2 regions of the Marinobacterium sp. BA1 genome follow, and region 2 is predicted to be linked to the other one. Evidence: riboswitches for the same ligand, from Rfam matches in the RefSeq annotation. Region 2 holds a riboswitch; the other holds the start of a gene.
The links. Region 2 has a riboswitch for thiamine pyrophosphate ahead of ACAM29_RS09265 (NUDIX hydrolase). Riboswitches for the same ligand answer to the same signal wherever they lie in the genome.
Positions count from the first base shown of each region.

Region 1 (3,201 bases), 1.0 Mb from region 2:
AGGGTGACACCGGCGTGCTTCATCAGCAGCGGAAACTGACTGAACAGAGTTTCTAGCACGCGCAGGGGGCCGGGCAAAATGAATGTGGGGGCATCGGTCAGCCCGACAATCAGTTGCCAGATCAGCAGCAACCCGGTGGTGATGATCAGTGGACGCAGAACCTGCATCATGCGGCACCCTCCATCAGCAGCTCAAGCAGCTGTGCCTGCAGCTCAAGCAGGGCAGGGTCGGTGACCGGTCTGGGTGTGCTTCCAATCGGCACTATCGGGTCCGACAAGCGTGCTGGGGAGCCCTGCAGTACCAGGACACGATCCGACATGCGCAGGGCTTCCAGCGGATCATGGGTGATCATCAGCACGGTTCGATCGGCCAGCAACTCGACGGCCAGGTCCTGCAGTTTGAGCCGGTTGATCGCATCCAGTGCAGAGAAAGGCTCATCCATGCAGACCAGAGGCTGATCCTGAAACAGGGTGCGGGCCAGTGCCACACGCTGGCGCTGACCGCCGGACAGCTGCCCCGGCAGGGCAGTGGCTCGATCGTTCAGACCCACCTGCTGCAGCAAATATCCGGCCAGTTCACGCTGTTCGCCTGAGGGTTTGCGGCCCTGCTGCAGCCTGGCGCCAAGCAGCACGTTGTCTTGAAGATTCAGCCAGGGCAGCAGCAGATCCTGCTGGGACATCCAGGCCACGCGGCCAGCCAGCGGCAGGCCATCACTGCAGTGAATCTCGCCACTGATGCTGGCCTCGTCGGCAATGCCGCAGAGCAGCTGCAGCAAGGAACTTTTGCCGACACCGGACTGGCCCAGAATGCAGGTCCACTGCCCACTTGGCAGTGTCAGATTCAGGTCGCTGAATACGCAGTGCTGCTGCCAGTTCAGGCTGGCTTGACGAAGTTCAATATCCAAGGCTCACCACCAGGCGTGGAAGTGATGAGTTGGGCCGTGCCCTGAACCCACCTGTAGCCGATCGGCTGCCGTGATGGCTGCTGTGATATAAGTCTTGGCTTCGGCCACGGCAGTGTGCATATCCCGCCCCCTGGCCAATCCGGCGGCAATCGCGGAGGAAAGAGTGCAGCCGGTACCGTGGGTGTTGGCGGTGGGGATGCGTTTGGCCGGCAGCCAGTGGGTCTGCCCGTCCATCAGCAGCAGATCGGCGCTGTCGTCACTTGCCGAGTCGGTCAGGTGGCCGCCCTTGACCAGTACCGCCTGAGGGCCCATTGCCAGCAGCTCTCTGGCCTGTGTCAGCATTGCATCCGTATCGGTCGCTTCCGGTGCGCCCAATAATACGGCTGACTCCGGAAGGTTGGGGGTGATCAGGGTCGCCAGCGGCAGCAACTCGCTGCGCAGCGCCTCAACTGACTCGTCTGCCAGCAGCTTGTCGCCGCTTTTGGCGACCATGACTGGGTCAAGCACGATATTGCGAAGGCCACGGTCACGCAGAATAGTCGCGATGGTTGTAATGGTTTCCGGACGGCTGAGCATGCCGATCTTGATCGCATCGATGTGGATATCGTCCAGCACGGTATTAAGCTGATCGGCGATAAAGGCGGGTGGAACGTCGTGGATGGCACGAACTTCACGGGTGTTTTGTGCCGTCAGGGCGGTGATCACCGAGGTGCCAAATACGCCAAGTGCTGAAAAAGTCTTCAGATCCGCTTGAATACCGGCACCGCCGCCGCTGTCGGAGCCGGCGATAGTGAGAGCGATGGGTGTGTGTGCGTGTGTCATGCGGATGCTCCAGTACGGGAGAAAACCGCACCAGCCATGGGCATGCATGGAGTGATAGTAACGGTCATCTCGATTTCCTACGCCGGTACAAGCCGGATCAGGTTCAGCGGGTCTCATCTCAGCCCATCCAGTGTGGGCACCCCGACCAAGAATCTGTGGCTAGTTTAGGCACAAGCGCTACCACTGTCTATGCTGTAACCAGATGCCGGCTGCTTTCAGGTCAGGCCGGCACCTTTTGAGCAGGAGTAGATGCCATGAATCCGCTGGAAAATGTCGATCTGTTGTGCCCCTGGTGCGGTGAGCCGATCAGTCTGATGATCGAAGTGACGGAGCCTGAGCAGGAATACACAGAAGATTGTCCAGTCTGTTGCAGCCCGATTCAGGTTCAGGTCAGCGTAGGTGATCAAGAGCGCCCCGAGGTTAGCGTTGAGCGTGAGGGTGGCTAGTAACAGGGAGTCGTTATGCAACCAGAAATTGAAAAAAGCCGGCAGAGACTGCTGGAGTCGAGTCAACCGCTGGACGTTGAAATACGCTGCAGTGCTCTGCAATTGCTAACCAGTATGTGTGACCGACTTGCGCTGCGGGCTGATGCCGATACCGAATCACTGAACGAGATCGTGCACCAGACACGTGTGGACAGTAAGCGCCTGCGTGCGCTCTGGCGTCTGCTGAAGCCTGGGCTGAAAACCACGGACTACAGCAGGCTCGAGCGTTTGAGCAAGGGACTGGCCAAGCCGCTTGCCTCCAGTCGCGATGCGCAGGTCATGAAGGAAACGCTGGATTGGGTGAGTGCAGACCTCCCGCCGGATGTTCGCCAACGATTGTTGCCGGGGTTGGTGCAGGTACTTGGACATGTGACAGTGAATGAACCGGCATTGTTGCAGGTTGTGCAGACACTGCTGAGGCTGGAGCAGGCTATTGTGGCCGTTGATCTGAGTTCAATGAGTAAACGACATCTGCACAAAGGGCTGAAGCAAACCTGCCGCAAGGGCAGTAGCCTTTCCCACGAAGCACTGCAAAAGCATGCCATGGAGCCGATGCACCGCTGGAGGAAGTGGGTCAAGTTACTATTGTTCCAAAGTGGTTGGTTGCTGGATGAAACCGCTCCCAAATGGATTAGCCAGGTTAAAGCGCTCGGAAGTGCTCTGGGACGACTGCATGACCTGGATGTACTGACTGTACAGATGGAAGAGGCTCGTGCCTGTTTTTGGCAAGAGGATCTGGATCAGGTGAGCACAGGCATTAAGGCAATCCGCCTAAAAGCGCTTGCCGAGATTGATACCCTTACCGACGAGATTTACGCAAAGCGGGCTCGCAAGAGGGCAAAACAGTTGTATCGGCGCTGGAAGCATTAGGTGTTTAAAGATTAGGCAGTATTCATATAAGCATATGATTTAAAGGATCTTTACCTCGATAGACACTATGTTAATCTGTGCGCATTAGGCGACGAAAGTTGCGCAAATTATGAATTAAGC
Region 1 is NZ_BAAFHC010000001.1:2,940,714-2,943,914, reverse strand. Features, by position in the region: gene ACAM29_RS14305 (ABC transporter permease) at 1-167, opposite strand, end outside; gene ACAM29_RS14300 (ABC transporter ATP-binding protein) at 167-904, opposite strand; gene thiD (bifunctional hydroxymethylpyrimidine kinase/phosphomethylpyrimidine kinase) at 908-1,726, opposite strand; TPP riboswitch at 1,784-1,880, opposite strand; gene ACAM29_RS14290 (CPXCG motif-containing cysteine-rich protein) at 1,981-2,172, shown strand; gene ACAM29_RS14285 (CHAD domain-containing protein) at 2,188-3,081, shown strand.
Region 1: it holds a riboswitch for thiamine pyrophosphate, as region 2 does, so the genes downstream of both, thiD (bifunctional hydroxymethylpyrimidine kinase/phosphomethylpyrimidine kinase) here and ACAM29_RS09265 (NUDIX hydrolase) in region 2, are expected to answer to the same signal.

Region 2 (3,201 bases):
TGTCCCGGTGAATGATGGGTGGTGCTATTGGGCGGGAGCCTGGAACGCCGCTGTCGACAGGGAGCGGTCCGGGGCCCATTGGTACGAGGAGTTGAATCAGCGTTTCCGGGACTGGCCCGATCCAGTGCAAAATGTGTTGCAGTCCTGTGATAGAGCATCGGTTAATCGCATTTTTGTTCATGACATTGATCCTCTTCCCTATTGGCATCAAGACAATGTCATAATTATCGGGGACGCGGCCCATGCTCCCTTGCCGACCTCTGGTCAGGGGGCATGTCAGGCGCTAGAAGATGCATGGCACCTTGCCCGCTTACTGATGGAGACCGATGAGCTGGAAGTCGCTTTGCAAGGCTTCTATCAACAGAGGAATGTTAAAACTTCTGCAGCTCAATTGGTTGGAAGACAGGTAGCTAAGAAGATATTTTCTGAACAACCTGAACCGCTGCTGCCGGCATCCCATATTTCTGCTACTGAACTCAGCCAGTTCTGGATGCAAGGATTAAAGTAGTTGTGACCAGCTCCCCACTTTCTAATCCATGAAGCTGTCAGTAATGTTCATCACAGAGAAAGGCGATGAACATGAAGAAGCGATTCACTGAAGAACAGATCATCCCGATCCTGAAAGAAGCGGAAGCAGGTGTGCCATCTGTGTTTGTGCCAGCAATGGTGAGAATACTAGAGATCATGAGCCGTTCGTTTGTCCAAGGGTGATAGCGGCTGCTTGACGGGCGACCTTGGCGACATCGAGACTCAGGGCAAGGCCGGCATCGGTCAGTTCGTCGAGGCTAAACCACTTCGCATCAAGCGCATCGTCTCCAGCTACGGGCTCTCCGGCAATCCATTCACAAAGGACCGCAATCAGCACGAAGTGCTGATGTATCCGGCCGCTTTCGTCCTGGTCGAAGGCGTCCACCGCCGTGAATACTTGACGTGCACGACCCTGCACCCCGGTTTCCTCAAATAGTTCTCTGACGGCGGCAAGTTCAATCGATTCGCCAGCCTCTATTTTCCCTCCGGGGAAGCCCCAGCGGCCTGCGTCCGGCGGGTTGGCCCGGCGTACCAAGAGTATCTTTTCTTTGTGATAGACGGCGGCAATCGTAGCGGCGATTGGTCGAATGGTGGGGGTGTTCTCTGTCGTTGATAACATGTCAGCCTCGTTTGCGAGGCCAGCGAAGGTATGAGGCGTCAAAACCTGTCCCTTCGCCGGCATGATCCGATTCAGGCTCAAAGGGTCACTGTGCTGCAGCATCGCCAACAGTATTTCAGCCCCTTGGTGGGTGCCCCCTCGGTAATGAGAAGCATATCAGGCATTTTCGAATGGCGCAGTACCAGGTTAGTAGGTCTGTCTTATTCCACCTGGAGCGACCTGATTGATCGTCTCATGGTACAGAATTTCGAATAGATCTTGCGCTGCCGGGCTAGCATTCGAAGCACAGAGCAGCTTAAGGGCAGTAGGTGGGAGTTCGGGCAGATCAAATTTTTCGCCAATACACCTGATGTCTTTAGGCATGCCATGCTGGGTCCGCACTGCAAGACCGAGATTCGAACGAAGCGCGGCCCAGATGCCCGGAAGACTTGGTGTTGTCACTGCTACTTTCCAGCGCTTACCCGCCTGATCGAGTGCGGCTAGTGCAGATTGTCGGAAGAGGCAGGGATGGTCGAATAGCACCAATGGTACCCGGTCATCGAGGGAATCATTCATAAAGCGCTCATGTGCCAACCATTGCGTGGGAAGCTCACAAATGAGATCACCGTCACTTTCACCAGCGGAGCTTGCTGGGAAAAAGGCGATGGCACCATCCAGACGGCCAGCCCGAACCTCTTCCGCAAGTACGTGATTTGGGCCAGCTTGAATCTCGACGTGTACTCCCGCGTGTTTGCGGGAGTATGCAGACAAGGCTGCAGGCATCACGTCCTCAAAGAAATCCTGTGGCAGGCCAAGCCTAACGGTGGCAGAAGTCGCCGTCGCGCCGAGTGCGAGTGCGGCTTCATCGTTGAGAGCGATAATTCGGCGGGCATACGCCACCAATACCTCTCCAGCTTCGGTTGGGACCAGATTTCTGCCCTTGCGGATGAATAGCTGTGTGCCAGCCTGCTGTTCCAGTTTCTTGAGTTGCATGCTGACTGCCGACTGTGAGCGCCCCAGTTGCATGGATGCTCTTGCAAAGCTGTGTAGGTCAGTTCCGGCCACAATCGCACGTAGTGCATCAATGTCGAAAGCAATATTCACTTCAAAAATCCAAAACTATTATTTAAAATATATTCGATATTAAAAAGAATATCTCGGTGCTAGCATCGGCGTCAATAAGGAGTGACAGGCAGCTGAGTTGCCAATCAATTTTCCTCAAAGACTTAAGGTGCAAGAGTGAGATAGCCATGATGCTTCATAGAAAAGCCTCCAAAGGCTCGAATCCGGAGATGATGCCAATCGTATTTGCTGGTGGCTTTGTATTGGCCTTGGCCTTTGGGGTACGTGCGATCTTTGGTGGTGTTATCGAGCCGCTGTCCGACGAGCTGTTCGGTGGCAGAATCGAGGTGTTTTCGCTTTCAATCGCTATTCAGAATCTGGTGTGGGGGCTTGCACAGCCGGGCTTCGGAATGATCGCCGACAAGTTTGGTGATCGTCGTGCATTGTGGCTGGGCTTCGGTTTCTATGTGGTGGGAATGGTGGTTTGCGCCTTTGGTACGACACCCTTGGCTCAGCATCTTGGTGCCGGTGTGCTTGTCGGTATGGGGATATCCGGGACGGCATTCGGCGTCGTCCTGGCCGTGATTGGACGAGCCGCGCCCGAAGCCAGGCGCAGCCACTATCTCGGTATCACATCGGCCATTGGCTCCGCTGGACAAGTCATCCTGCCATTGCTGGCTTCGTGGTTGACGGAGTGGCTTGATTGGCGGCTTATGGTTGTTGTGATAACCGGAGCGCTTCTGCCTATGGCTCTGTGTATCCCTCTTCTGCGAGTGAACGAAGCACCATTGTCCGGTCGCGCTGAGTATGCTCCGGTCACTCAAACGGTTAGAAGTGCCTTTGGCCACACGAGCTATCTGTTGCTCAATATGGGTTTTTTCGTATGTGGGTTTCATCTCGCATTTATAACTGCTCATCTGCCCAATTACGTACAGCATTTCTGTGTCTCCTCGGCCTCTCAAGATGAATTGCGTGCTCTAGGGCTACAGGCACTGGCGTTGGCCGGTTTCGCA
Region 2 is NZ_BAAFHC010000001.1:1,917,121-1,920,321, reverse strand. Features, by position in the region: gene ACAM29_RS09275 (FAD-dependent monooxygenase) at 1-508, shown strand, start outside; gene ACAM29_RS09270 (hypothetical protein) at 580-711, shown strand; gene ACAM29_RS09265 (NUDIX hydrolase) at 683-1,147, opposite strand; TPP riboswitch at 1,178-1,296, opposite strand; gene ACAM29_RS09260 (LysR substrate-binding domain-containing protein) at 1,334-2,230, opposite strand; gene ACAM29_RS09255 (MFS transporter) at 2,377-3,201, shown strand, end outside.